Regions from separate parts of the Xanthobacter flavus genome, predicted to be linked through region 3. Evidence: predicted binding sites of a transcription regulator. Region 3 holds the regulator's gene; each other region holds the start of a gene.
What was found. Region 3 encodes HrcA, which represses chaperone genes, less so after heat shock. Its sites were predicted from a motif close to GTTAGCACTCNCNNNNNGNGAGTGCTAAC; they were not measured.
Positions count from the first base shown of each region.

Region 1 (9,756 bases), 3.1 Mb from region 3:
TGGCGGCGCGGGCGCCGGCCATGAGCTGCTGGTAATAATGGATGTTGGCCCACGAGATCAGCATGGCCCCCAGCATCTCCTCGCACCGTACGAGGTGGTGGAGATAGGCGCGGGAATAGTCGCGCAGGGCCGGGCAGTCGCTCTCCTCGTCGAGCGGGCGGGGGTCTTCCGCGTGGCGGGCGTTCTTGAGGTTGATCCGGCCGAAGCGGGTGAAGGCCAAAGCGTGCCGGCCGGAGCGGGTGGGCATCACGCAATCGAACATGTCGATGCCGCGCGCGACGCTCTCCAGCAGGTCGTCCGGCGTGCCGACGCCCATGAGATAGCGAGGCTTGTTCGTGGGGAGGTGCGGCGCCACCGTCTCGATCATGGCGAGCATCACCTCCTGCGGCTCGCCCACCGCGAGGCCGCCGATGGAATAGCCGGGGAAATCCATGTCAGCCAGCGCACGCGCCGATTCGACCCGCAGCGCCGGCACCGCGCCGCCCTGCACGATACCGAAGATGGCCCGCCCCTTGGGCTGCGTCTCGAACGCGCGCTTGGAGCGCTCTGCCCAGCGCAGCGAAAGCCGCATGGCGCGCTCCGCTTCCTCGTCGGTGCAGGGCAGGCGGACGCACTCGTCGAGCTGCATCTGGATGTCGGCACCGAGCAGGCCCTGGATCTCCACCGAGCGCTCCGGGCTCATCTCGTGATAGGCCCCGTCCACATGGGAGCGGAAGGTGACGCCCTGCTCGCTCATCTTGCGCAGGCTCGACAGGCTCATCACCTGGAAGCCGCCGGAATCGGTGAGGATCGGCCCGTCCCAGCGCATGAATGTGTGCAGGCCGCCGAGCTTCGCCACCCGTTCGGCACCGGGGCGCAGCATGAGGTGGTAGGTGTTGCCGAGCACGATGTCCGCGCCCGCCGCCCGCACCTGGTCGAAATAGAGCCCCTTCACCGTCGCGACGGTGCCCACCGGCATGAAGGCCGGCGTACGGATGCGCCCGCGCGGCGTCGAGACATAGCCGGTGCGGGCGGCGCCGTCGGTGGCGGAGAGGGTGAAGGAGAAGGTGTCGGCAGGCGTGTCGGGCGTCATGCGCCGCCTTGTGGCAGAAGCAGGCACGCATCGCCATAGGAATAGAAGCGGTAGTTTTCCGCGATCGCATGGGCATAGGCGCGCTTCTGCGCCTCATGGCCGATGAAGGCCGCCACCAGCATCACCAGCGTCGAGCGCGGGAGGTGGAAGTTGGTGAGCATTGCATCCACCGCGCGGAAGCGGTAGCCCGGGGTGATGAAGATGTCCGTCTCCCCCACGAAGGGGCGGATGGTGCCGTCTTCCCCCGCCGCGCTCTCGATGAGGCGGGTGGAGGTGGAGCCGATGGTGAGGATGCGCCCGCCCTTGGCCTTCACGGCATTAAGAGCATCCGCCGTCTCGCGCGACACCTCGCCCCATTCGGCGTGCATCGTGTGGCCCGACGTGTCCTCCGCCTTCACCGGCAGGAAGGTGCCGGGGCCCACATGCAGCGTCACCTTGTGCAAGGTCGCCCCGGCGGCGGCCATGCGGGCGAGGAGGTCGGGCGTGAAATGGAGGCTCGCGGTCGGCGCCGCCACGGAGCCGGCGACGCGGGCGAACAGGGTCTGGTAGTCGTCCTTGTCCCGCGCGTCCTCGTGACGGCGGGCGGCGATGTAGGGCGGGATGGGCATGTGCCCCACCGCCGCCACCGCCTCGTCCAGCACATCGCCGGCGAGATCGAAGGCGAGGACGATGGAGCCGTCCTCTTCCTTGCCCGCCACGGTCGCGTCGAGCGTGCCGAGCAGGCAGGCGCCGCCCTCGCCGCCGAAGCGGATTCGGTCGCCGACGCGCAGGCGCTTGCCTGGCTTGGCGAAGGCGCGCCAGCGGTCGGGCGCGAGGCGCTTGATGAGGGTTGCCTCCACCGCCACGTCCGAGCCGCCTTCGCGCGAGCGCACGCCTTCCAGTGCGGCGGGGATGACGCGGGTGTCGTTCACCACCACCGCATCGCCGGGGCGCAGGAAATCCGGCAGGTCGCGGACGCTGCGGTCCTCCAGCTCTCGCGCGGCGCCGGGGCGGACGACGAGCATCCGCGCCGTGTCGCGCGGCTCGGCGGGGCGCAGGGCGATCCGGGCCTCGGGGAGGTGGAAATCGAAGGCGTCAACACGCATGGGATGGGCAGGGGTTTCAGAAGATGGCGATGGCGCCCTGGTAGATGGCCCAACTCATCAGCGCTGTCACCATCAGGCCGAGGATCGTCGCGCCGAAGCCGGCGACAATGACGAGGCCGTCCCGCTCCACGAGGCCGAGGCCGAAGATGCAGATGGCAAATCCCGGCGGCAGATTGCCGAGGAAAGGGATGGGCAGGATCAGGATGAAGCCGAGCACCACCACCGTCGCCCCCACCAGCCGCCGCGCGGTCGGGCCGGCGAATTGCTCGAAGCGGGGACGCGAGATGCGCTCGAACCGTTCGATCCACGGTCGCGAGCGGGTGACGATTGATTCCAGCATGGCGCGGGAAAAGGTACGGCGGGCAATCCCCTCCGGCAGCCACAATTCCTGCCGGCCCAGCATCATCTGCAGGCCGATCAGTCCAAGGATGATGCCGCACACCACCGGGATGCCCGGCGGCATGGGGATGCAGTTGGGGATGCCGAAAATCAGGAAAAGGATGCCGAAGGCCCTGTTTCGCAGCGCGTTGACCAGATCGCCGATGGCGACGTGATCCTGTTCCTGCGCGGCAAGCACAGCTGCCAGGAGCTCGGAGGTGCGGGGAGTGCGATGGTCCAAGGCGCCCTCATGGATTGGACGCTTCAGCTATAACCGGAAAACGGCGGTGGCAGGGCACGGCCCTCGAAAACTGCCGTAGCGTTAGCGTGGCCGGCCCGGATGGAGCCGACATGCACGCCCCACCCCCGCGGGGACGTGCATGTGCTGTCCGCCCATGGGGACCATAAAAGACGACAGACCGATAGGCAAAGCCCCTGCCGGGCCTCCGACCTCTCAGTTCAGCAGGAACATGCCGTCAACGGACCTCAGCTCCGCCGGCTAGATGAGGCCGGAATGGGCGACCCGGACCGAATGCAGCCGCCCCTCGATTTCGCGCTGCCAGAACTCCAGAAACTTGTTCAGCTCCGGAAAGCGCGGGCAGAGATCGTACTCCTGCCAGAGGAAGGTCTGGAGCAAGTTGGGATGGTCGGGCAGGCGGTAGAGGATCTCGGCCGTGGCGAGGCCGTAGCCTTCCATCTGCAGGACGAAGTCACGCGACACCTTGGAAACCATGGGTCACACCTCCAATCCGCGGCCCCGCTGCCATCGAAAAGGGAAGGGGCGGGACCGGAAACCTCATTGTCGGCTACAGACTTTGCCAACGCCAAGGCTAAAGAATGGTTTCCGTCTGCAAAAACAATGATCTAGCAGCCTTCGGCCGGGACTGCTGACAACCGTCGCGCGGATGGCGGGCGTGACGGAGCGGCGGACCTGGAGGCGGCGCACTCCCTGAAAGCCCGCAGAATATCGACTGCTGGCACTCAGTTCCCGAGAGTGCCAAATTTTTTGCGCGGACCCCTTGCGGCTCGGATTTGCCGCCCTTAGATCGCGGTCGGGCCGGGTGGAGGGGTTCCCGGCGCCTTCAAAACAGGCAACCCCGATGGACAACATCGAACCGGAGGTTTCCCAATGGGTTTCCGTCCCCTGCACGACCGCGTGGTCGTCAAGCGCATCGAGGCCGAGCAGAAGTCGGCCGGCGGCATCATCATTCCCGACACCGCCAAGGAGAAGCCGCAGCAGGGCGAAGTCGTCGCGGTCGGTCCCGGCGCCCGGAACGAGAAGGGCGAGCTGGTGGCGCTCGACGTGAAGGCTGGCGACATCGTGCTGTTCGGCAAGTGGTCCGGCACCGAAGTGAAGATCGACGGCCAGGATCTCCTCATCATGAAGGAGAGCGACATCCTCGGCGTCATCGAGAACGCGGCCGGCGCCCAAAAGGCGGCCTGATCTCAGGCAGCCTGAATTTTCGGTCGCAGGATCGAGGCAGCCCGAGGCGCCCGGTCCCGCGGCATTCGCCATCCCATTCAATCGTCCCAATCTGAAGGAGCACGCCCCATGGCTGCCAAGGACGTAAAATTCTCCGTAGACGCGCGTGACAAGGTTCTGCGCGGCGTCGACATCCTCGCCAATGCCGTCAAGGTCACCCTCGGTCCCAAGGGCCGCAACGTGGTGATCGAGAAGAGCTTCGGCGCCCCCCGCATCACCAAGGACGGTGTGTCGGTGGCCAAGGAGATCGAGCTCGAGGACAAGTTCGAGAACCTCGGCGCGCAGCTCGTGCGTGAGGTCGCCTCCAAGACCAACGATCTCGCCGGCGACGGCACCACCACCGCGACCGTGCTGGCCCAGGCCATCGTGAAGGAAGGCGCCAAGGCGGTTGCCGCCGGCATGAATCCGATGGACCTGAGCGCGGCGTCGATCTCGCCGTCGAGGCCATCGTCAAGGATCTCGCCGCCAACTCGCGCAAGGTGACCTCCAACGACGAGATCGCCCAGGTCGGCACCATCTCCGCCAACGGCGACGCCGAGGTCGGCAAGTTCCTCGCCGAGGCGATGAAGAAGGTCGGCAACGAGGGTGTCATCACCGTCGAGGAAGCCAAGACCGCCGAGACCGAGCTGGATGTCGTGGAAGGCATGCAGTTCGACCGCGGCTATCTCTCTCCGTACTTCATTACCAATGCGGAGAAGATGCGCGTTGAGTTCGAGGAGCCCTACATCCTCATCAACGAGAAGAAGCTCGCCGGCCTGCAGGAGCTGCTGCCCGTGCTCGAGGCGGTGGTGCAGTCGGCCCGTCCGCTGCTCATCATCGCCGAGGACGTGGAAGGCGAGGCTCTCGCCACCCTCGTGGTGAACAAGCTGCGCGGCGGCCTCAAGGTCGCGGCCGTGAAGGCCCCCGGCTTCGGTGATCGCCGCAAGGCCATGCTGCAGGACATCGCGATCCTGACCGGCGGCACCGTGATCTCCGAGGAAGTCGGCATCAAGCTCGACAGCGTCAACCTCTCCATGCTCGGCCGCGCCAAGAAGGTGGTGATCGAGAAGGAGAACACCACGATCGTCGACGGCGCCGGCGAGAAGGCCGACATCGAGGCCCGCATCGCCCAGATCCGCGCGCAGATCGAGACCACCACCTCCGACTATGACCGCGAGAAGGCCCAGGAGCGCCTCGCCAAGCTCGCCGGCGGCGTCGCCGTGGTGCGCGTTGGCGGCTCGACCGAGGTCGAGGTCAAGGAGAAGAAGGATCGCGTTGACGACGCCCTGCACGCCACCCGCGCCGCGGTGGAAGAAGGCATCGTCCCCGGCGGTGGCGTCGCCCTGCTGCGTTCCATCAAGGCCCTTGAAAACCTGACGGTCGATAACGCCGATCAGAAGACCGGTATCGAGATCGTCCGCCGCGCCATCCAGGCTCCGGCGCGCCAGATCGTGCAGAACGCCGGCGATGATGGCTCCGTCGTGGTGGGCAAGATCCTCGAGTCCAACGACTACACCTTCGGCTACAACGCCCAGACCGGCGAATATGTGGACATGGTGAAGGCGGGCATCATCGACCCCACCAAGGTCGTGCGCACCGCTCTGCAGGACGCCGCTTCCATCGCCGGCCTGCTCATCACCACCGAGGCGCTCATCGCCGAGCTGCCCAAGAAGTCCGGCCCCGCGGCCCCGGCCATGCCGGGCGGCGGCATGGACTTCTGAGGTAGAGCGTACCCCTGACGCCGCCCGGCCTCTTCGCGAGGGTCGCAAACCGGCAGGCCGGTTTGCTCGGGAGGCGGCAAGGATTTCTGAGAAATATGAAAACGGCCGGGCCATCGCCCGGCCGTTTTTGTTTCTACCCGCTCAGGTTTCTTGGCCCGCTCGGGTTTCCTGGCCTTCTCAGAAGGTGTAGCGCACGCCCGCGTAGACGGCGCGGCCGGAGCCGGGCTCGAACAAGGCGGAGTTCTGCGCGGCGACCGCAGTGACGCTCACGGTGGCGATATAGGCCGTGTCGAACAGGTTGCGCGCATCGATGTAGGCGGAGAACGGTCCGCCATTGTCATAGCCGAGCCGGAAGTTGAGCAGGGCATAGGCCGCCGTGTTCAGCGTGTTCGCATTGTCCACGTAATAAGGAACGGGCACCCACTCCACGTTCGGCCCCGCGTAGAAGCCGCTCGGATGCTTGTAGAGCAGCTCCACGCGGAAATAGTGCGGGGGGATGCCCGGCAGCTGGTTGTTGCCCCACACCGGGTCATTGTCGAAGAAGAAGTCCGAATAGGTGTAGGCGAAATTGAACCAGAGCTTGTCCGGCGCCGGGCCCTTCTCCCACAGTCCCTTCCAGAGCGTGCCGCCGAAGCCGGCTTCCACGCCCTGGTGCACCGTGTAGCCGAGGTTGACCACCGTGCAGACGCCGGACACCGTGGTGGCGTTGCATTGCAGCTCGTTCTGCACGTTCGACCGGTACAGCGAGACGTCCCAGCTGAAATCCTCCGTGCGGCCGCGGCTGCCCAGTTCGTAGGTCGTGGCCGTCTGCGCCTTGAGGTTCGAGAGGATGATGCTGGCGAAGTTGGTCAGTTCCGAGAAGGTCGGCACCTCGCCGGAATTGGAGATGTTGCCGTAGAGCTGTGCACCGCCGCCAAGATCCCAGACGAATCCGCCCTTCGGCAGGAACAGATTGTAGTCCTGGGAGCCGGTGGCGGCCTTGTAGAACCCCTCGCGGTCGCGTGTCGCCGTCAGATACTGGAAGGCGCCGACCAAAGAGAAGTCCTTGGTGAGGTAGAAATTGTCCTCGGCGTAGAAGGTGGTGGTGGTGGCGTCCTCGTCGGCGAAGAAGGTGAGGGCACCCTCGTTGCCGCCGATACTGGCGTAGCGCTGCGCATCGGTGGAGCCGATGGCGGTGGTGACGCCGGCCGTGAGGCGGTTGGCGTAGCCGCCGATGAGGCGTTCATCCACCACGCGGGCGAAGCCGCCGAAGGTCAGGTAATCATAGTTGAGGATCTGGAAGATGGGGTGGTTCAGGTCCTTGTCGGAGCCGAACAGGCCCAGTTCCAGCTTTGTGTTGTCGCTCATCACCCAGGTTGTCTTGTTGGCGAGGCGGACCGACTGGATGTTGCGCTGGTAATCGAGCTTGAGGTTGGTCGGGTTGGCCGCCTGCGGATCGGTGAGGGCCGCCGTCTTGGTGACGGCGCCGGGGATCTGCTGCTCGATGTCGTTGGCGTTGAAGAAGAAGCGGGTTTCGAACGCCTCCGTCGGGCGCCAGCCGATATTGCCCGAGGCGCGGATGGAATCGCCTGCGGAATGCTGGCGAAAGCCCTGCGCGGTCAGGGCCGAGGCGGTAACGAAGGCGTCGAAGGCGCCCTGGTAGCCGCCGGCGCTGCTCTGCAGGCGGAAGAAGTCCCAGCTTCCGGCATCCATGCGCACGGTGACGCCTGGAGCATCCCGGCCGGTGGGTGTCACGAAATTGATGGCGCCGCCCAGCGCATTGGCGCCGAGCTGGTAGCCGTTGGCGCCCTTGAAGACCTCCACATATTTGTAGGCGGTGGGGTCGATCTCCTGGAAGTCGCCGCTGCCGTCCGCCGTATTGAGCGGAATGACGCCGTCCTGGAACAGCTGGATGCCGCGCAGGTGGGCGTTGCGGGCAATGCCCGAGCCGCGGATGGAGAGGCGGGTGTCCTCTCCCCACTTGGTCTGCGCGAACACGCCGGGCACGAAATCCAGCATGTCCTTGACGGTGGTGGCGCGGGTGTCCTGCCACGCCTGTTCGGAGACGACCTCCGCGCCGCCGGGCGTGCGCTCGATGGCGGCGCGCGCCTGCGCCTCGCTGGCGACGGTGAGGGAAGAGCCGGCGCCGCCGTCCACCTGCACCTCCGGCAAAGTGGCATCCTGGGCGGCGACCGGGCTTGAGAACACGACGAAGAGTGCGGTCGAGGACAGCAGAAGCGTCGACGACAGGCGTCGACGCGGCGCGCCGCTGCGCGCACGGGAAGAATGGGGCATGACAGGTATTCCTGGCGCCGGTCAGCGGCGGCCACGGGATGAACGGGAAAGGGCGGTGCTGTGCGGGGTCAGGCGGCCGGGGGCGCGCGGGGCCGGGCCTGCTCGCCCGCGGGCAGCACGGCGCGGGGAAGCACGATGACCGCTCCGGCCTCTTGTGCCGTCAGGACCGCAAATGGCTGCGGTAATGCGGGACCAGCCGGAAGCGCCGGCGCCCCGCCGATGGCCGGACAGAGCGCGCAGTGGACCCCCGGCGCGCGATCGTGCGGCCCGGGGTCGTCCGGGTGCGCCACGCCGTCGGCCGCCCCGTCCAAGACGGAGGAAAGGCAAAGACCCTCGACCGTGCCGGTAGCCGTGCGGGTCGCCATGGCGGCCGCGCCGAGCACCGACTGCAGCAGCAGCACATAGGCGAGAAGCCAGACCGCCAGCAGCCGCGCCAGGGGTCGCAGCCGGGCGACGGAACCTGGCGCACGCACCGGTGCCCGCACGGGATCGCTCCCGGTTCGCGCGGCCGTGCGCTGTGCCCTTTGCGTCGCCATGAAGCCCCAGATGCGGTCCGGACTTGCAAGCCGGATATCCCCAAGCGGAAGGTAGCTTTTTAGCCGGGGCGTTGAGAAGACATGCGCCTGCGTCATGCCGCCGCTCACGGTCGATGACCAGGCGGGGTTAGCGTTCGGAGCCATTTGGGGCTATAAGCAGGGTAGCCAGCTAATCCCGGTTGGAGGGATCGCCAGCCTGTCCGTTTCGACTATTGGTGATGCGATGCCCTTTGGCTTGATCTCGCGCACGTCTGCCGGGCGTGCTGATTTCCATGTATCTTCGCTCGCGCCGAAGGGCGTGGTGGCGTTTTCCCTGGGCCTGTTTCTGGCCGTGAATCTGGGGTCGGGCGCCGTTTGGGCTCAGCAGGCCGCCCCGGCCGAGACGCACCAGCACGCGACGCCGGCTGCTCCGTCCACTGCTACATCTGCCCCTGCTACATCTGCACCTGCCGCAGTTGCACCGGCCGTAGATGCCGCAACCGCGCCTGCGTCCGCCAACCCGGCGTCTCCCAACCCGGCGCCTGCACCCCCCGTCGAGGCCGCGCCCGCCGCGCCTGCGCCGGAAGTCGGGGTGGACGGGCGCCTCCCGCATGACTTGACCCCGTGGGGCATGTTCATGGCCGCCGACATGGTGGTGAAGGTGGTGATGCTGGGCCTTGCCTTTGCTTCGGTTCTCACCTGGAGCGTGTGGTTCGCCAAATCCCTTGAGCTGCTGTTCGCCCGGCGCGCCGTCGCCCGCACGCTGAAGGCGCTGCGCGGTGCCGTCACCCTGTCGGATGCGGCCGCCGAGATGCCGAAGCGCAACAGCCCGGCCACCGCCACGGTCCGCGCCGCGCTGGCGGAATGGCATGCCTCTGCCGGCCTTCCGGTGGACGGCATCAAGGAGCGTGTCGCCGTCGCGCTCTCCCGTATCGAGGCCAAGGCCGGCCGGCGCATGACGGCCGGCACCGGCGTGCTCGCCACCATCGGCGCCACGGCGCCCTTCGTCGGCCTGTTCGGCACGGTGTGGGGCATCATGAACTCATTCATCGGCATCTCGAAGGCGCAGACCACGAATCTCGCGGTGGTGGCCCCCGGCATCGCCGAGGCGCTGCTCGCCACCGCGATCGGCCTCGTCGCCGCCATTCCGGCGGTGGTGATCTACAACGTGTTCGCGCGCGCCATCGCCGCCTACAAGGCCAACCTCGCGGACACCTCCGCCGAGGTGATGCGGCATCTGTCCCGCGAC
Region 1 is NZ_JAGGML010000001.1:4,834,288-4,844,043, forward strand. Features, by position in the region: gene tgt (tRNA guanosine(34) transglycosylase Tgt) at 1-1,072, opposite strand, end outside; gene queA (tRNA preQ1(34) S-adenosylmethionine ribosyltransferase-isomerase QueA) at 1,069-2,157, opposite strand; gene J2126_RS22695 (exopolysaccharide biosynthesis protein) at 2,174-2,776, opposite strand; gene J2126_RS22700 (usg protein) at 3,035-3,268, opposite strand; gene groES (co-chaperone GroES) at 3,665-3,979, shown strand; partial or broken gene groL (chaperonin GroEL) at 4,088-5,718, shown strand; gene J2126_RS22715 (TonB-dependent receptor family protein) at 5,896-7,992, opposite strand; gene J2126_RS22720 (DUF2946 family protein) at 8,061-8,624, opposite strand; gene exbB (tonB-system energizer ExbB) at 8,752-9,756, shown strand, end outside.
Region 1: a site for HrcA is predicted at 3,509-3,537, ahead of groES (co-chaperone GroES). Genes of this name have one in related genera too.

Region 2 (9,756 bases), 1.2 Mb from region 3:
CCAGTCGATTTCCAAGGCATTTGCCTTCTGTCTCGCCCTTGAGGTGGCCGGGCGGGACAAGGTGCTCTCCCGCGTCGGCGTGGAGCCCTCCGGCGACGCCTTCAATGCCATCGTCTTCGACGCCGAGACCAACCGACCCTTCAACCCCATGGTGAATGCCGGGGCCATCACCGTCTCGGGGCTGCTGGTGGAGCATCTCGGCGACGCGGCGCTGGATTTCGTGCTGGATCGCTTCTCGGCGGCGGCGGGGCGGCGGCTCGCGGTGGACGAGGCGGTGTTCCGCTCCGAGGCCGAGACGGCCCACCGCAATCGCGGCATCGCGCATCTGCTCGCCAGCGTCGGCGCGCTCACCGCCGACGTGGATGCGACGCTGGACCTCTATTTCCGGCAGTGCTCCATATTGGTGACGGCCGGCGACCTCGCCCGCATGGGCGCGACGCTCGCCAACATCGGCGCGGATCCGCTCACCGGCACGACGGTGTTCGCGGTGGATGCGGTGCGCTCGACCCTCGCCGTGATGTTCACCTGCGGGATGTACAATTTCGCCGGCAACTGGGCCTTCGACGTGGGCGTGCCGGCCAAGAGCGGCGTGGGCGGCGGCATCCTGGGCGTGGTCAACCGGCAGCTCGGCATCGCCACCTATTCGCCCCGGCTCGATGCGCGGGGCAATTCCGTGCGCGGCATCGCCGCCTTCCGGGAACTGGCCGAGGAACTGGGCCTGCACGTCTTCGACCCCACCAACCGGGGGTCGGCCGTGCTCAGCGCCCTCGGGCGCTGAGCAGAGCGTAACCTTGGCGCCCTGGGGCGCTGAGCGTCAGACTGTAAAGGGGCGGCGGGCGCCCTCCCCTCACGCGCAGCGCACGTACACCATGGTGCCGTAGCGCTTGGCCACTTCCGGATCGACGAAGCGCAGCACCAGGATGTTGTTGTCGAAGCGCACCACCTGACGGTCGCGCTCGCCGCCGGCCGGGTCATCGGGCGGGCCGATATAGACCGGGCCGTTGCCCACCTGCTTGGAGACCAGTTCGGTCAGCTTGTTGTCATCGGCGAGATACATCATCACGCCGCCATTGGTGCCGGCGGTAATGACATAGGGCTGGTTGCCGCAGGAGGACTTGGCCTGCGCCTCGGTGCGGGTGGCGTCGTCCGGACGGTGGTAGGCGGCGAGGCCCCAGCGGCCGACGAGGCGGTCCGGCGGGATCGGGCTGGTATAGACCGGGCGCGCGGGCGGCGGCGGCGCGGGTGGCGTGGTTTCGCAGCCGGCGAGGCCCAGCGCGAGCACCGTAAGGGCGGCGCCGGCGAGGGCGGCGCGCTGCCGCCCGAAAACAGAACGCCCGAAAGCAGAACGCCCGAAAGCAGGCCTGGATAAAGCAGACTTGGATTCCGCAACCATCTTCGTCATGTGCTTTCCGAGGCCTCCCGCCGCCTGGAACAAGAATGCGACCACCCAGACAGTCGCCTGACCATAGTCGCCCCGACCATAAAGGCTTGCGTCGTCGGCGTCGATGCCGTCCGCATCCGCCACCATCCGCCGTCAAGCCCCAGCTCCCGATGAGCTTATCCCACGGCTCGTTACCGCTTTGCTAGCCTGCCAATTGCTGCACCGCGCCTTGACGCGGGGGGGACGCGCCCTTATCTCCGCGACGAGCTTGGCACTCTTCATCCGGGAGTGCCAGAACGGCGGGCCAAGGCTCGCGCTCCCCCGAAAGAGGTAACGACCCATGTCCTTCCGTCCTCTGCACGACCGCGTGGTCGTCAAGCGCATCGAAGCCGAGCAGAAGACCGCCGGCGGCATCATCATCCCCGACACCGCCAAGGAAAAGCCCCAGGAGGGCGAGGTGATCGCGGTGGGCGCCGGCGCCCGTGACGAGAGCGGCAAGCTCGTCCCCCTCGACGTTCAGGCCGGCGACCGCGTGCTGTTCGGCAAGTGGTCCGGCACCGAGGTCAAGATCGACGGCCAGGACCTGCTCATCATGAAGGAAAGCGACATCCTCGGCGTCATCGCCAAGTGAGCTTGGCCAAGTGATGTGTCGTCCGCGCTTCTGAGCCGGTCCACCGAAACAGAATCACAAGGAGGCCGTTATGGCTGCCAAAGAAGTAAAGTTCTCCTCCGACGCGCGCGAGAAGCTGCTGCGCGGTGTCGACATCCTCGCCAACGCGGTGAAGGTGACCCTCGGCCCCAAGGGCCGCAACGTCGTCATCGAGAAGAGCTTCGGCGCCCCCCGCATCACCAAGGACGGTGTGTCGGTGGCGAAGGAGATCGAGCTTGAGGACAAGTTCGAGAACCTCGGCGCGCAGCTCGTGCGTGAGGTCGCCTCCAAGACCAACGATCTCGCCGGCGACGGCACCACCACCGCGACCGTGCTGGCCCAGGCCATCGTGAAGGAAGGCGCCAAGGCGGTTGCCGCCGGCATGAACCCGATGGACCTGAAGCGCGGCATCGACCTCGCCGTCGCCGCCGCCATCGCCGACATCAAGGGCCGCGCCAAGAAGGTCTCTTCCTCCGCGGAAGTCGCGCAGGTCGGCACCATCTCCGCCAACGGCGATGCCTCCATCGGCGAGATGATCGCCGGCGCCATGCAGCGCGTGGGCAACGAAGGCGTCATCACCGTCGAGGAAGCCAAGACCGCCGAGACCGAGCTCGAAGTGGTCGAAGGCATGCAGTTCGACCGTGGCTATCTCTCTCCCTACTTCATCACGAACGCGGAGAAGATGATCGCCGACCTGGAAGAGCCCTTCCTGCTGATCTTCGACAAGAAGCTCTCCGGCCTCCAGCCGATCCTGCCGGTCCTCGAGGCCGTGGTGCAGACCGGCCGTCCCCTCGTCATCATCGCCGAGGACGTGGAAGGCGAGGCGCTCGCCACCCTCGTGGTCAACAAGCTGCGCGGCGGCCTGAAGGTCGCGGCCGTGAAGGCTCCCGGCTTCGGCGATCGCCGCAAGGCGATGCTTGAGGATATCGCCATCCTCACCGGCGGCACCGTGATCTCCGAGGACCTCGGCATCAAGCTCGAGAACGTCACCATCGCCCAGCTCGGCCGCGCCAAGAAGGTCATCCTCGAGAAGGAAAAGACCACCATCGTGGACGGCGTCGGCGAGAAGGCCGACATCGAGGCCCGCGTCAACCAGATCAAGGCGCAGATCGAGGAGACCACCTCGGACTACGACCGCGAGAAGCTCCAGGAGCGTCTGGCCAAGCTCGCGGGCGGCGTCGCGGTGATCCGCGTCGGCGGCTCGACCGAGGTCGAGGTGAAGGAGAAGAAGGACCGCGTTGACGACGCGCTCAACGCCACCCGCGCCGCGGTGGAAGAGGGCATCGTCCCCGGCGGTGGTGTCGCCCTGCTCCGCGCCAAGGCGGCGGTGGAGAAGGTCACCTCCGACAACGCCGACATCAAGGCCGGCATCAAGATCGTCCTGCGCGCCCTCGAGGCCCCCATCCGCCAGATCGCCGAGAATTCCGGCGTGGAAGGCTCCATCGTGGTGGGCAAGGTGCAGGAGTCCAACGATCCGTCCTTCGGCTTCAACGCCCAGACGGAAGAGTATGTGGACATGATCGCCTCCGGCATCGTCGATCCGGCCAAGGTCGTGCGCACCGCCCTCCAGGACGCCGCCTCCATCGCGGCCCTGATCGTCACCACCGAGGCGCTCGTCGCCGAGCTGCCCAAGCGCGATAGCGGCATGCCCTCCATGCCCGGCGGCGGCATGGGCGGCATGGGCGGCATGGATTTCTGATCCATCCACCGGTCCAGAAATGAGAGAGGGCGCGGCTTCGGCCGCGCCCTTTTCTTTTGGGCCGCGCATTTGTCCCTGAGTCGCCCTTCTTTTCCGGCGTCGCCCTCCGACTTGATCGGAGGGTCCATCCCTCCGCCGGAGCGGGCGGCCCAAGGGCGGGGCAAACGGCGCCTTGGGTCCTCCGATCAAGTCGGAGGACGACGGCCATGTGGGTTCTGTGCCCCGGACAGGTGACGGCGCAGGCGGAGCGCCGAGCCGGGGTCCAGCGGCAAAGTCTGCCGCATCGGGCCATGCTCCCCTCTCCCCTTGCGGGAGAGGGGGCTTAGCCGTTCAACGCGGAGAGAGCCCCCTCACGTCCCGCAGAACGTCCGGTACCCCTCCATGGACGGCGGCAGCCCCGCATAGGCGGCGAAGTCGGGCTGCTCCGCATAGGGCCGCGCCAGCACCGTGTTCAGCCGCTCGAAGGGGCCAAGGTCGCCGCGCTCGATGGCGGCGGCGATGACCTCTTCCACCAGATGGTTGCGGGGGATGAAGAGCGGGTTCACCGCATCCATCCCGGCGCGGATGTCGGCGCCGGACCGGCCGGTTTCGGCGAGGCGGGCGCGCCAGCGCTCGGCCCACGCATCGAAGGCGTCCCGGTCGAGGAACAGGTCGCGCACCGGGCCGCCCGCGTCCGCATCCTCCGCCAGTGCGCCGAGGCGGCGGAAGGTGAGGGTGAAGTCGGCCTTGGAGCCGATCATCACGTTGAGGAGGTCATGGGCGAGGGCCACATCCCCTTCGCCCGCCTCCGGCAGGCCGATCTTGGCGCAGAGCCCGGCATGGTAGGCCGCATAGAAGCGCGCGGGGAAGGTGCCGAGCGCCGCATTGGCGGCGGCGATCGCGGCCTCGCGGTCCTCTCCCATGATCGGGATCAGGCACTCGGCGAGGCGGGCGAGGTTCCAGTGGGCAATGTCCGGCTGGTTGCCATAGGCATAGCGGCCCATCTCGTCGATGGAGGAGAAGACCGTGTTGGGGTCGTAGGCGTCCATGAAGGCGCAGGGGCCGTAATCGATGGTCTCGCCCGAGACCGACATGTTGTCCGTGTTCATCACCCCGTGGATGAAGCCGACGCAGAGCCAGCGCGCCACCAGCGCCGCCTGCCGGCCGATCACGCCGTCGAGCAGGGCGAGATAGGGGTTCTCCACCCCCACAAGGTCGGGATAGTGGCGGGCGATGGTGTAGTCGGCGAGCTGCTTCACCGCGTCGAAGCTCTTGCGCGCGGCGAAGAACTGGAAGGTGCCGATGCGGATGTGGCTCGCCGCCACCCGCGCCAGCACCCCGCCCGGCAGCGCCCGGTCGCGCAGCACCGGCTCGCCCGTGGTGACAGCCGCGAGCGCCCGCGTGGTAGGGATACCGAGCGCCGCCATGGCCTCGCTGACGATGTATTCGCGCAGCACCGGCCCGAGCGCCGCCCGCCCGTCGCCCCGGCGCGAGAAGGGGGTGGGGCCGGAGCCCTTCAGCTGGATGTCGCGGCGCAGCCCGTCGCGCCCCACCACCTCGCCGAGCAGGATGGCGCGGCCATCGCCCAGCTGGGGCGAGAAATGGCCGAACTGGTGCCCGGCATAGGCGAGCGCGATGGGCTCCGCGCCCTCCGGCACGGCGAGGCCGGCGAACACCGCCACGCCTTCCGGCGTCGCGAGATCGGCGGGGTCGAGGCCCAGCAGCTCGGCCAGCGCGGTGTTCACCTTCACCAGCGCCGGCGCCTCCACCGGGGTGGGCAGGACGGGCGCATAGAAGCCGGCGAGGTCGCGGGCATAGGAATTGTCGAACGGGAAGGCGGGCGCGGCCTTCATGGTCGGCTGTGTGCTGGTCATCGCGGCAATCTCCGCCGGGCTCGAAAAGGGGCAGTCCCGGACCGAACGATCAGAAAAGGGTGCCGGGTCCGCAGGTCCGTGTCCAGCCTGGTCCCTGTCCAGCCTCCAGCCTGGCGGCGGGATGGCGTGGGTGCGACACCATCCACCCCCGCGCGGCTTGCCGGCCGGCGGATGTGGTCTTAAGGCGATACCCATGCTCCGGCCTCCGTCCCGGCTTCCGTTCTGGCGCCGCGCCCTCGTGCCTCTGGCGCTCGCCTATCTGCTCGTCGCCCAGCTGGTGCTCGGCGGAGCGGCGACGGCGGAGCATGCCGGCCGGACGTTGGCGACCGACGTGGGGCTCCTGTGTGCCGGCGGGACGCCCGACGGTCCGGACGGATCCCATGCCCCGGATGCGCTGTGCTGCGTGCTCGGCTGTGCCGCCTCGGCGCCGATGCCAAGCCTCGATGGAGCGGCCGGGAGCCTGACGAAGCCGCTTTTGCGTGTCCGCGCAGCCGTCTTCGCCGTGCGCGACGGGCTGGGGCGCGGCGGCAGCGTCACCCTTGGGTTCCACGCCACCGGGCCGCCCGCCCGGGTCTGAGCGCCAGCCGAACGCCGCCCGTTGCTGCACCGCCCGCCGCGCCAGATGCGTGCGCGTGGCCGATCCCAAGGACACTCCATGACCCGTTTTTCCCGTCTCGGCCCGGCGCTCGCCGCGGCCGTCCTGCCGGTCGCTCTTCTTGCGACGCCCGCCGCCGCCCATGTCACGCTGGAAAAGGCCGAGGCCCCGGTGGGCAGCTATTACAAGGCCGTGCTCAAGGTCGGCCACGGCTGCCAGGGTTCGCCCACGACCGCGCTCACGGTGACCATCCCCGATGGGCTCGTCGCCGCCAAGCCCATGCCCAAGGCCGGCTGGACGGTGAAGACGCAGGCCGGCCCCTATGACCGCGCCTATGCCTTCCATGGCAAGGAGGTGAAGGACGGCGTGCGCTCGATCACCTGGAGCGGCGGCGCGCTGCCGGACGATTTCTACGACGAGTTCGTCTTCATCGCCTACCTCGCCCCCGAAGCCGGCGCCCGCCCGGTGCCGATCCCCGTGGTCCAGACCTGCGAAAAGGGCGAGCACCGCTGGGTCGAGGTGGCGAAGGCCGAAGGCGAGAAGCTCGCCAGCCCCGCGCCGGTGCTCCGCATCTCCGCGGCCAATGCGGCGGCCTCCGCCGCGCAGGTGAAGGCCGGGGCGCTGGTGATCGAGGCGCCGTGGAGCCGGGCGACCCCCGGCGGGGCCAAGGTGGCCGGCGGCTTCCTGCGCATCACCAACACCGGCACCGCGCCGGAACGCCTCACCGGCGGCACCTTCGCCCGCGCCGGCGAGGTGCAGGTCCACGAGATGGCCATGAACGGCGGCGTCATGACCATGCGCCAGCTGGCGAGCGGCCTCGAAATCCCGCCCGGCAAGACCGTGGACCTCGCCCCCGGCGGCTATCACCTCATGTTCATGAACCTCGGCGCGCCGCTGAAGGAGGGCGAGGTGGTGACGGGCACCCTCACCTTCGAGACGGCCGGAAAGGTGGATGTGAGCTATCAGGTGCGCGGCCTCGGCGCCAAGGCGGGCGATCCGGCGCCGGCCGCCGGCGGCCACCAGCACTAAGGCTTACAGCGCAGTGAGGCTTGCCCGCCGCGCCCGGCAAGCCGAAGCGTGGGGCGCCCCGGGGGCGCCTCACGCCACGGCGTAGAGCGGATGCTCGCGCCGCAATTCCTCCTGCAACACCTCCTCCACCTTCTGGAGGGCCGGCGGGCGGGTGCCGGGGCGGGTGTAGAGCAGGAATTCCATGTCCGGCAGCGCCGCGCGGTCGAGGTCGGCGACGATGGCGAGGTCGGGCCTCAGTGCGCGCGGCGAGCGCACCGTGACGCCCATGCCCGCCCCCACCGCCGCCATCAGGCCCGGCAGGCTGGGGCTGGTGAAGGCAATGCGGAAGGGCCGCCCGGCGGCGTTCAGCGCGGCGATGGCCGCCGTGCGGCAGGAGCACGGGTGCTCGAACAGCACGAGGGGCACCGGCGCCTCCCGGTCGAGCCTGAGCTGGCGCGCGGCGATCCACACCATGGGCTCGCGCAGCAGGAGGGAGGCGGGCAGCTCGCTTTCGCTGCGGAAGCCCACGGCCACGTCCAGTTCCTCGGCGCGCAGCATGTCGAGCATGGTGGAGGTGGTGCAGATGCGCACGGTGATCGGCGCCTGCGGGAAGCTCGCCGAGAGGCGGGAGAGGATGCGCTGGAGCACCTGCTCGCCCACGTCCTGAAGAAAGCCGAGCCGCAGCGGCTGGGCGAAGGCGCCGTGGACGTGCTGGGTCAGCACCCGGTCGTTGAGATCGAGCAGGCGGCGCGCATCCTCCAGGAAGGCGGCGCCGCGCGGGGTCGGCGACACCGCCCGCCCGCGCCGCTCCAGCAGCGCGAAGCCCACCGATTCGGCGAGGCGATCCATCTGCAGGCTCACCGCCGACTGGCTCCGCCCCACCTTGCGCGCCGCTGCCGAGATGGAGCCGAGGTCCACGACGGCGGCGAAGCTGCGGATGAGGTCGAGGTCGAGATTGCGGATCATGATATGAGGTTAGCAAATCTCTGGGATTTTAGAATTCAATTTTTCTCATGAGTTGGGGCGGCGTACAAGAAGCCATCGCGGCCGATGCCGATGCATCGCGCCGATGGAGGTCAAAATGCCCATCCTGAACGTGAAGCTCTCCGGCGCCCCGGACACCGCCCTCGCGGCCAAGGTCGCCGCCACCTTGTCCGATCTCACCGCCCGCATCCTGCGCAAGGACCCGAAGCTGACGGCGGTGGCCGTCTCCTTCGTGCCGGCGGAGCACTGGTTCGTGGGCGGGGAAGCCCTGAGCGCGAAGCGTCGCTCGTCTTTTTCGCTCGATATTCTCGTGGTGGATGGCACCAACACCAAGGACGAGAAGGCCGCCTATCTGGAAGCCGTCTTCGCGGCCATGTCCGGCCTGCTACCGGAGCTGGATGAGGAGAGCTACATCCTCGTGCGCGAAGTGAAGGCGGACGCCTATGGCTATGGCGGGCGCACGCAGGAAAGCCGCTATGTGGAGAAGAAGCTCCGGGCGGCCTGAAAGCCCGCGTGGCGCCTGAGCGGAAGCAACGAGAAAGCCCGCGCGGCGACTGAGCGGGAGCAACGAGAAAGCCCGCGCGGCGACTGAGCGAAGGCAACGAGAAAGCCCGCGCGGCGACTGAGCGAAGGCAACGTCAAAGCCCACAAAACAAAAAGGCCGGCGCAGTGCGCCGGCCTTTCAGCGTCGGAACATCGAAACTCACTTGCCGGCGAGCAGCGGGGCCAGCTCCTTGTCCCATTCGGCCATGCCGAGGGCGCCGGAGAGCTTCTTGCCGTTGACGAAGAAGGTGGGGGTCGCGTTCACGCCCAGCTCCTTGTTGGCGTAGAGGGCGCTTTCCTGCACCTTCTCGCCGAGCTGCTGGTCGGTGAGGCACTTCTCGAAATCGGCCTGGCTCATGCCGGCCTGCTTGGCGACGGCGAGGAGGCCGGCGGCGGGGTCGGTGCTGTAGGCCCAGGTCTTCTGCGTCTCGAACAGGGTCGAGACCATGGGGAAATATTTGTCCTCGGGCACGCAGCGGGCGAGCATGAAGGCGGCGGTCGCCACCGGCTCGAACGGGAACTCGCGGAAGATGAAGCGCACCTTGCCGGTGTCGATGTACTTCTTCTTCAGCTCGGGGAAGGTGCCGGTGTGGAAGGCGGCGCAGTGGCTGCACGTCATCGAGGCATATTCGATGATGGTGACCGGCGCCGTGGCGCTGCCCAGCGCCTTCTCCGGCAGCGGGCTCGCCTCGGGGGCGATCAGCTTGGCCTGCTCCACGGTCTGGGCCGCGGCCGGTTCGAAGGAGAACGGCAGGCCGAGCCCGGCCGCCATCGCGGCGAGGCCTGCTCCGACCAGGAAACGGCGGCGATCGACAATCATGGACATCTCCGAGTGGTCCGGCGGCTGGCGACCGGCGTTCGCCGGTCTTGGCCGCATCGCCGGTTCCGTAGGGTCATCAGAACGGGAAACGGAAGCAGTCCGGCACCGCACCGCCGAACCTGCGTGAAAGCCTTCGCGCTCTATCATGTCGCCCTTATGGCGGGAAAGACCCGCGCCGCGCGCCGGAGATAACGGACGGGTGAACGTCCCCTATCCGCCGCCGC
Region 2 is NZ_JAGGML010000001.1:2,890,832-2,900,587, reverse strand. Features, by position in the region: gene glsA (glutaminase A) at 1-778, shown strand, start outside; gene J2126_RS13915 (hypothetical protein) at 848-1,402, opposite strand; gene groES (co-chaperone GroES) at 1,722-2,012, shown strand; gene groL (chaperonin GroEL) at 2,083-3,729, shown strand; gene J2126_RS13900 (protein adenylyltransferase SelO) at 4,080-5,582, opposite strand; gene J2126_RS13895 (hypothetical protein) at 5,776-6,159, shown strand; gene J2126_RS13890 (DUF1775 domain-containing protein) at 6,238-7,206, shown strand; gene J2126_RS13885 (LysR substrate-binding domain-containing protein) at 7,276-8,151, opposite strand; gene J2126_RS13880 (tautomerase family protein) at 8,267-8,674, shown strand; gene J2126_RS13875 (DsbA family protein) at 8,873-9,532, opposite strand; gene J2126_RS13870 (DUF721 domain-containing protein) at 9,743-9,756, opposite strand, start outside.
Region 2: a site for HrcA is predicted at 1,649-1,677, ahead of groES (co-chaperone GroES). Genes of this name have one in related genera too.

Region 3 (9,756 bases):
GATGGAGGCGGTGCGGGTACCGCCATCGGCCTGGAGCACGTCGCAATCGATGGTGATCTGCTTCTCGCCCATCGCCACGAGGTCCGTCACCGAACGGAGCGAACGCCCGATCAGGCGCTGGATCTCCTGGGTGCGGCCGGACTGCTTGCCGGTGGTGGATTCGCGCCGGGTGCGGTCGTGGGTGGCGCGGGGCAGCATGGAATATTCCGCCGTCACCCAGCCGCGCCCCTGGCCCTTGAGCCACGGTGGCAGGCGCTCTTCCAGCGTCGCGGAGACGAGGACGTGGGTGTCGCCGAACTTCACGAGGCAGGAGCCTTCCGCGTGGCGCATCACGCCCCGTTCAAAGGACACCGCGCGCATCTCGTCCGGGGCGCGCTTGCTGGGGCGCATGATGGATACCTCTTTGTGCGTCATGGGCGCTCCTTTTAGAGCGCCGCGCGCCGGGAGGAAAGCAAGGGCCGCCACAGCCCATGCGCGGCGCTTGAACCCGACCCCGGCGAGGGACACATTAGAGCCAGAGAAATCCTTGGCTCCGAAGGCTGAACCCGTGGCGCTCGATCCGTTCCTGCCCCTCTCCACCGGCGGCCTCGCGCAGATCGACCAGCGTTCGCGCGAGATTTTCCGCCAGATCGTCGAGAGTTACCTCGCCACCGGCGAGCCGGTGGGCTCGCGCAACATCGCCCGCCTCATTCCCATGACGCTCTCGCCCGCCTCGGTCCGCAACGTGATGGCGGACCTGGAAGCGGCCGGGCTCATCTATGCCCCCCACACCAGCGCCGGGCGCCTGCCGACTGAACGCGGCCTGCGCTTCTTCGTGGATGCGCTGATGGAGGTGGGCGACGTCAACGAGCGCGACCGGGCCAATATCGAATCGCAGGTGCTGGCGGCCGCCCGCACCACCACGGTGGAAGGCGTGCTGCAGGAAGCGTCCGGATTGCTCTCCGGCCTCGCCCGTGGCGCTGGCGTCGTGACCGCCACGAAGACCGATCCGCGCCTGAAGCATGTGGAGTTCGTGCCGCTGGAGCCGGGGCGCGCCCTCGTGATCCTCGTTTCCGAGGATGGTCAGGTGGAGAACCGGGCGCTGGCGCTGCCGCCGGGCCTGCCCGTCTCCGCCCTCACCGAGGCCACCAATTTCCTGAATGCCCGCATTCGCGGCCGCACCCTTTCCGACGCCCGGCAGGAGATGGACAGCCTCCTGTCCGAGCTGAACCGCGACCTCGACGCCCTCACCGCCCGCGTGGTGGAGGCCGGGCTCGCCTCCTGGTCGGGCGACGAGCCGGGCGGACGCACCCTCATCGTGCGCGGGCAGGCGAAACTGTTGGAAGACCTGCGCGCGCTGGAGGATCTGGAGCGCATCCGCCTGCTGTTCGACGACCTCGAGACCAAGCGCGAAGTCTCAGAGCTGCTCGGCCGGGCGGAGGAGGCGCAGGCGCTGCGCATCTTCATCGGCTCGGAGAACCGGCTGTTCTCCCTCTCCGGCTCCTCCACCATCGTCGCCCCCTATCGCGACGGGCAGGGCCGGGTGGTGGGCGTTCTGGGCGTGATCGGCCCAACGCGGCTCAATTACGGCCGCATCGTCCCCATGGTGGACTTCACCGCCCGCCTCGTCAGCCGCGTATTGGGCGCGCCGGGGGCCGACGCGGCTTAGGGACAAGGATCACTACGACTTGATTTTTCCCCCCATCGCCCCGATATGCGCCGGGACAATTGGCCTTTGCCCGGCGGTGACGTGACCGGGGCAAATCTCAAGGCAGGGGAAGTGACCGGATGAGCGAGCAGAAGCGCACGCCCGAGACCGGCGGCGACGCAAGCGAAAACGGCGCCGCGCGGGGGACTGCACAGGTGAATGAGGCGACCGCCGAGGCGGAAGCGGGTGCCATGGCGGATGCCGCCCTGGGCGATCCGGCGGGCGACAAGGCGCGCCTGGAAGCGGAGATCGCGAGCCTCAAGGACAAGTTCCTGCGCGCCTTCGCCGAGGCGGAGAACGTGCGCCGCCGCGCCGACAAGGAAATCCAGGACGCCAAGACCTACGGCATCGCCTCCTTTGCCCGCGACGTGCTGAACGTGGCGGACGACCTCGCCCGTGCCCTTGGTTCGGTGGAGGCGGAGGCCAAGGCGACCGCCGAAGGCAATTTCAAGGCGCTGCTGGATGGGCTGGAGCTGACCGAACGCGGCCTCGTGAAGGCGCTGGAGAAGCACGGCATCCGCAAGATCGAGCCCAAGGGGGAGAAGTTCGACCCCAACCTGCATCAGGCCATGTTCGAGGTGCCCGACCCTAGCGTTCCGACCGGTACCGTGGTGCAGGTGGTGCAGGCCGGCTACGTCATCGGGGAGCGGGTGCTGCGTCCTGCCATGGTCGGTGTTGCACGCGGCGGACCGAAGGCCGAGTCCACGAAGGCCACAGGCGCGGCCTGAGGCCCTCGCCGGATTTTAGAGAGCTTCAGATCACATGTCGTTGGAGGCGGACACGTTCCGCCTCTCGCGCTGCCCGCCGCCGGGACCGCCGCCCGCCCCGATGAGGTCGGCGAGCGCGTCCGCAATCACGCGGCTGGTGTAGGGCTTGGCCACGCGCGGCGCATCGGCGAATTCCGCCGGCATGCGCACGCTGCCCGTGTAGCCCGAGCAGAAAATGAAGGGGATGCCGCGTTCGGCGAGAATAGCCGCAGCCGGATAGACCGGCTCTCCGGCGAGGTTCACGTCGAGAATGGCGGCGTCGATCCGCTCGGACGTCGCGGCCGCAACGGCGGCGGAAAGGCTCGCAATCGGCCCGACCACGTTGTAGCCCAGCGACCGCAGATTGTCTTCGAGCCCCAGTGCCACGAGATACTCGTCCTCGACGACAAGTACCCGCCTTCCCGACAAGATCATTCTTCAACGCCCTGCTGACTGCATGTCCCAACAGGGCCATGTTCGGGCTCAACAAACGGCCGGCGGAAAAGTTCCCAACGCTCGCGTTGAAGCTTGCCGAAAGGGAGGCGGGGCCCCTTCCGGTCGAATGGCGGGCGCGAGGCTCAGTCCTTCGCGCGTTCGACGTAGGAAGCGTCGGCGGTCATGACGACGACGCGAGTTCCGGACGCGATGTGCGGCGGCACCATGGTGCGCACACCGTTGGAAAGCATGGCGGGCTTGTAGGACGAAGAGGCCGTCTGGCCCTTCACGGTCGGCTCGGTGTCCACGATCTCCAGCACCACGCGGGCCGGAAGCTCGATGGCGATCGGCACGCCATTATGGGTGGAGAGCATGCACTCCATGCCTTCCTGCAGATAAACCGCGGAATCGCCCATCACGTCCTTCGTCACCGTCACCTGATCGTAGGTTTCCGGGTTCATGAAGGTGTAGCCGTCGGAATCCTCGTAGAGGAAGGTATGCGGGCGGTCTTCCACGAAGGCGCGCTCCACCTGCTCGGTGGTGCGGTAGCGCTCGGAGATCTTCACGCCGTCGGAGATGCGGCGCATGTCGAGCTGCGTCACCGGCGTGCCCTTGCCGGGATGAATGTTCTCGGCGGTGAGCACCACATACAGCTTGTCGTCGATGTCGACCACGTTGCCCTTGCGCAGGGTGCTGGCAATAACCTTGACCACGTCGGCTCTTCCTTGACCTGATGCGCGGCACCCGCGCCGATTGGAAAATGGGGGACGGCGGCACCGTCTGGCTGGTTCGGCGCGCACCATAGCGATAATGGCGCGCAACGCCAGTCTTCACCCGCCTTTCCGGCCCCAGGGCCGGCGACGGGGCGCGTGCCGCCAGCGGCAGCGAGGATCCAAGCAGCATGACGGTACCCAGCGCCTCGCCCCCTCCGCCCTCGCCCGCCTGGTGGCGGCCCGACATCCACGCCGACCGCCGCCCCTTCCTCCTCGCGCGCGCCCGCGTCGCCTCCGCCGTGCGGGCCTTCTTCGCCGAGGACGGCTTCGTCGAGGTGGAGACACCCGTGCTGCAGGTCTCACCCGGCAACGAGACCCACCTCCACGCCTTTGGCACCGACCTCGTCGGCCCGGACGGAACGACGCGCCGGCTCTACCTGCGCACCTCGCCCGAGTTCGCCGCCAAGAAGCTGCTCGCCGCCGGCGAGCCGAGGATCTTCGAGTTCGCCCGTGTGTTCCGCAATCGCGAGCGGGGCATGGCGCACCATCCCGAATTCACCATGCTGGAGTGGTATCGCACTGGCGTGCCCTATACGGCGATGATGGCGGATTGCACGTCGCTCCTCGCCGGCGCCGCGCAGGCGGGCGGAGTTGCGGCCTTCCAGTATCGCGGCAAGTCCTGTGATCCGTTCGCCGCGCCGGAGCGCCTGACCCTGGTCGCGGCCTTTGATCGCCATGCTTCGATGGATCTTGAAGCCCTTTTGCCCGCCGCGGGCGAAGCGCCCGATGCCGCCCACTTCGCCCGTGCCGCGTCCGAGGCCGGCATCCGAACCGCGCCCGACGACACCTGGGCCGACGTGTTCGCGCGCGTCCTCGTGGAGAAGATCGAGCCGCACCTGGGGGTCGGCCGGCCCACCATCCTTACCGACTATCCGGTGAGCGAGGCAGCGCTGGCCCGGCCGAAGCCGGAGGACCCGCGCTTTGCCGAGCGGTTCGAGCTTTATTGCTGCGGGCTGGAACTGGCCAACGCCTTCGGCGAGCTGACGGACGCGGAGGAACAGCGCCGGCGCTTCGCGAAGGACATGGACGAGAAGGAGCGGCTCTATGGCGAGCGCTATCCCCTCGACGAGGACTTCCTCGCGGCGCTGGCCCTGATGCCCCCGGCGAGCGGCTGCGCCCTCGGCTTCGACCGGCTCGCTCTGCTGGCGAGCGGCGCGCGGCGGATCGAGGACGTGCTGTGGGCGCCGGTCGCCGGTCCGGCCTGAGGGGCCGGACAATCCCCGGGGTCCGCCGCCCCTGCGGTCACGGATCGGACCGTAGCAGCCACAGAACCAGAACGATGCCGCCCGCAAGTGCAAGAAAGAAGAGCACGGAGACGATGGCCCCGCCCACGCTTTCCGCGCCGGTGAGGTCACCGAGAAAACGAAGCAGTCCCAGGATGCCCTGCGTCCCGCTGGCGCCCGGCACGGCCGCCGGCGTCAGTTGATCTCGAACAGGGTCGAGAAACCGGAGATGTCGAACACCTCGCGGATCTGCGGCTGGAGCGAGGACAGCGCAAGCTTGCGCTTCGCCCCGCGCATGGCCTTGCCGGCGACGAGAAGCGCGCGCAGGCCGGAGGAGGACACGTAGTCCACGCCGGCAAGGTTCACGACGATTCCCCCATCGGTCATGGAGACGACCTCCATGAGGCTCGCCTCGAACGGCTTGGCATTGGGCGTGTCGAGGCGCCCCGCCACCTTCAGCACCACGTCGCTTCCGACCTGCTCACGCTCGATGTGCATCGGCCTCTACTCGCTTGATGTCCGCCCCGGAGGCGGCCGGACGATCCCGATTATCCTCATTCTCGGGCGCACGCAACGCAATCGCGCTGCGGCGCACCAGCCAGATCGCCCGCTCGAACAGGCTGGTCGCCAGCAGCAGCTGCCGCGCGTCCGAGCCGGCGTCGAGTGCCGTTGCGGCAAGCTGCCGGCGGATGCGATTGAGCATCTCCGATCGATCGCCCGCGAGCGCGATGATCAGGTCGAGGTCTTCCCCGGGCCCGTCGGTGGCGTCGGCGAGGGAGAGCGTGATGGCGCGCAGCGATTCGGACAGGGCGAAAGCGAGCGGCGGCACCTCGTCGAAGCCCTCCACCACTTCGGTGAAATCGTGCAGCGTGTCCTGCAGGATGCGCACGTTCTCCACCAGCGACTGATGATGCAGCGCCACCTCCAGGCTGTCCCGGGCGAGGCCGGCCGCGATCAGCTCGGCCACGAACTGGTCCACCGCCAGTCCCACGGAGGCCGCACCGCGCCACAGGGCCAAGCGTTCGTCGGCAGCGTCGGTTTCTGTCTGGTCGAGGTCCGGCAGCAGCGTCGGCAACAGCTTCACCAGGCGCAGGGTCTCGCTGATCGCAAGGTCGAGCGCGGTGATCGGGTCGGCCAGCGCCTCGTCGTGGATGAAGCGTGGCCGCGCTGCGCCATCCTCCACCGTGGGCGGGCTAAGCGCCGCGACGATCCGCTCCGTGAGGCCCCGGGCGAAGGCGACCGGTAGCGCGCCTGCCACCTGCAGAGTCAGAAACAGGAGCGAAAGCGAAAGCGACGCCTCGCCCCGGCCCAATTGGTCGAGGGCCGCAAGCGCGTCGCGGCCGAACAGGGGCGCAAGCAGCACGGCCCCGCCCACGACCGCGCAGCCCACCATCTTCACCAGCACATGCACGTAGCACAGCTGGCGGCCGGTGCCCCTCAAGGCTCCGGCGGAGATGACCGCCGCGAAACCGGAGCCGAGATTGGCGCCCAGAACGATGCACAGCGCGTCGTCGAGCCCCAGCAGTCCGGTCTGCATCAGCGCGAGCACAAGGATGGTCGGCGTCGAGGAGGACTGGCTGATGGTGGACGCCACCAGGCCCAGGATGAACCCAACGAGCGGCGTGACCCCTGAATCGAGATTGAGCGCCAGAGCGGCGACGTCGAGCGCCCGCGGCGCCTGCTTGATGAAATCCAGCCCCAGCAGCACGAGGACGAGGCCCAGGGCGACGCCCATCCATTCGCCCATGCCCTGGCGGCGATCGAGGCGGAAATGGAACCCGATACCGACGACGCCGACGAGATAGAGCACCAGCAGGCGGAAATCGATCGCCGCCACGAACACCAAAGCGGAAGTGCCGATGTTGCCGCCCGCCACGATGGGGATGGCATCGCGCGTGGTGAAGGCATTGCCCCGCACGAGATTGCCGCTGATCACGGCAACGGCGTTGGACGATTGGGTCGCTGCTCCCGCCAGCGTGCCGCACAGAAGGCCCGTGACAGGCGAGCGCGTGGCCCGGCGCAACAGCCCGCGCACCTTGCGGCCGGTCGCCTGCTGAAGGTGGGTCGACATGGCCTTGAGGCCAACAAAAAGAAGGCCAAGACCGGCCATCAGCTCGGCAATGACGAGCATCGAAGGAAAAATCTCCGCGGTACCTGGGAACGCCGCGGGCACGCTCAAGGTTCCCGGCTCCGGCTCTCTCATCCCAGCCGGCTACCATACTCCCGGACTACGACACTCTCGTGAGGGGTCACACGGCCGCGTTGGCGACCAGCGTCAGCTGGTTTTCCTCGCCCTCGCGGCTGTAGTCGAGGGCTTCCAGGAAATGGCGCATCAGCTGCACCCCGTGGCCGCCGATCTTGGCATCCTCGATGCTGTCGGGCACCTCCGGCTCGGCGATGCCGGTGGGATCGAAGGGCACGCCATTGTCGATCAGACGCACAGCGACCCGCCCTTCGGGCAGCTGCCAGCACTCGATGCGGATGTGCGGCGGCCGTTCGCTGCCCACGAAGCCATAGGACACGACATTGGTGAGCGCCTCCTCGAGGCTTAGCTCCAGCGCGAAGCGTGTCGCGTCCGGCCAGCCGTGTTCCTCGGCCAGCGCGCCGAGCCACCCGGTGGCTTCGGTGATGTCGTCGATGCGCGCGCCCACATCGATGGTCGAGACAAGGGTTCCGGCCGCGGGCGTCGCCATGGGATCCGCCGTCAGGTTGCCGGGGAGACGCCCGCCGCCGCGAGCGCCTCGTCCCGCGTGGCGTGGATGCCGACCAGTTGGTCGACGCCGGTGGCCCGAAGCACCTTCTCCACCTGGGGATCGCAGGCGAACAGCCCCATGGTGCCGCCCTTGCGATGCAGTCCCTTGGCGCCCGCCAGCAGAAGGCGGATGCCGATGGAGGCCATGAACGGCGTGCCGGAGAGGTCGACCACAAGTACGCGGGCGGCCTGGCAGGACGACTTGAATTCCGGCTCCACCGCCGCCGCGCCGGCAATGTCGAGGCGGCCCTCGAGGCGCACGAGGATGATGTCGGGGCCGAGCGGGGTCCTCTCGATCTTCATGGGCCAGTTTCTCTCTGGATCGGGACGCCCGCGCGATGCGGGCACAGATTCAGCAAACCATACGACAGTTTCGTGACGCGGAGCAGAGGCCGAAAGTGCCCTCTCAGGCGCTCCGGGGACGGGCGTAAAGCACGCCGGCAGCGCCGGAATCGGTGCGGCAACGGGCGTAGCCGTGCCAGCCCTCGGCAAACAGCTCCTTCTGACGCGGCGTGTCCAGAGGATCGACCAGCAGCGTCTCCTGCGGATCGAAGGTGGTGAAGTCGCGCACCATCACATAACGCGCATAGCCGCCGAAGAAGAGCTGGATGTCATAGATGGGAAAGCCTTCGGCAAGCAGGCTCGCCCAGCTCGGCGTGTTCACCGGCGCGGCGGTGGAGAACAGCACCATGTCGGACGGCGCGGCCATGACGCGAGCGGCGATCAGCACCCGCTGCAGCCCGCGCCCGCGATAGGCCGGATGCACCGAGGCGCCCGCGAGACGTCCCACCGCACGGGCGGGATCGAGCCCAAGCAGCCGGTGCGGCCCGTCCTTGGGCGAATGGTCGTGCTGAAGGATGCCGTAGGCGACCAGCAGCGCGTCGTCATACAGCCCGATGATGTGGCCGCGGCCGCCGAGGATGCTTTCGAAATAGGACCGGTTCTCCGGCTTCACCACTTCGGGCCGCACCAGGGGGCCGATGGCAAGATGATGAAGGGTGTCGATCGCGTCGAGATCGTCTGGCCCGAGCATGCGCTGCGTCAGCGTAGAGGTCGGTACGGCCTCGCGCAGGGCGTTCATCACGTGATTACTTCCGCATAATTGAGCATGGCGATGGGCGGATAGACACCGAGCTGCTTGGCCACGTTCATGTTGATGATGAGCGCGAAGCGCTTGAGCGTCTCGATGGGGATGTCTCGTGGCGGCACGTGCTGGACGAGGATCTCAACCGCCTTGGAGGCGGCGAGCTGGCCCACGGAATAATAGCGGCTGACCAGCCCGACAAGCCCCAGCCCCTCGCGCAGGAAGAACTCCGTAGCCCCGAACGTGGGCAGCCCCGCGGCGAGCGCGGCCGGGCCGACCCGATCGAAGATGGTGGCGAGGAAGGTATCTGCGGGCAGGTAGAGCCATTCGGCGCCCTGCGCCTTCAGGTTCCTCACGAATTCCTCCACCCCGTCGCCGGTCGGCTTGTTGCCGACCATGGTGAGGGGCTGCGTCAGCACCTCGGCGCCGATGGTGGCGGAGAAGGCCTTCATCTCGTTGATGATCGCGACGGAGTTGCTCTCGTTCGGCGAATAGATGACGCCGACCTTCCTGAACGCCTTGTAGCTCTGCATGGCGCGCATCTGCACGTCGGTCGGCACCACATGCACCGCGCCGGTCACATTGCGCCCCGAGGAGGCGAGAGAAGGGGCGATCTTCACCTGCACCGGCGCCGCGACCAGCGCGAAGACCACCGGAATGTCCCGCACGAAGCCGGCGGTTGGCGGTGCGTCATACGGACCGGCGACGCCCAGCGTCAGCGGCGTGCCGTAGGTATAGATGAGGTTGGGCCGGAAGCTGGGCAGCACCTCCGCGAGGATGGGCTTCACGCGGCTCGCGTCCCGCTCCACGTCGCGGGTCATGAACTCGACCTTGACGTCATTGGCGGCGAAATAATCCCGGAAGCCGCGCTCCACGTCGGTATCGCCGCGGAAGGTCAGCATCAGCACGCGGAACGGTTCGCCATTGGCCGCGGCAACGGGCGCAGGCGCCCCGGCGGGACGGGGCTGGCCATTGCCGCCATTGGTCTGCGCGAAGGCGCCGGGGACGGTACCCACCAGCCCCGCGGCACCCGCGCCGAGGCCGAGTGCGAGGAGG
Region 3 is NZ_JAGGML010000001.1:1,735,571-1,745,326, forward strand. Features, by position in the region: gene rph (ribonuclease PH) at 1-390, opposite strand, end outside; gene hrcA (heat-inducible transcriptional repressor HrcA) at 548-1,648, shown strand; gene grpE (nucleotide exchange factor GrpE) at 1,768-2,415, shown strand; gene J2126_RS08415 (response regulator) at 2,446-2,868, opposite strand; gene efp (elongation factor P) at 3,012-3,581, opposite strand; gene epmA (EF-P lysine aminoacylase EpmA) at 3,770-4,846, shown strand; gene J2126_RS08430 (hypothetical protein) at 4,884-5,048, opposite strand; gene J2126_RS08435 (STAS domain-containing protein) at 5,060-5,362, opposite strand; gene J2126_RS08440 (Na/Pi symporter) at 5,346-6,995, opposite strand; gene J2126_RS08445 (ATP-binding protein) at 7,114-7,557, opposite strand; gene J2126_RS08450 (STAS domain-containing protein) at 7,569-7,919, opposite strand; gene J2126_RS08455 (hypothetical protein) at 8,023-8,697, opposite strand; gene J2126_RS08460 (ABC transporter substrate-binding protein) at 8,697-9,756, opposite strand, start outside.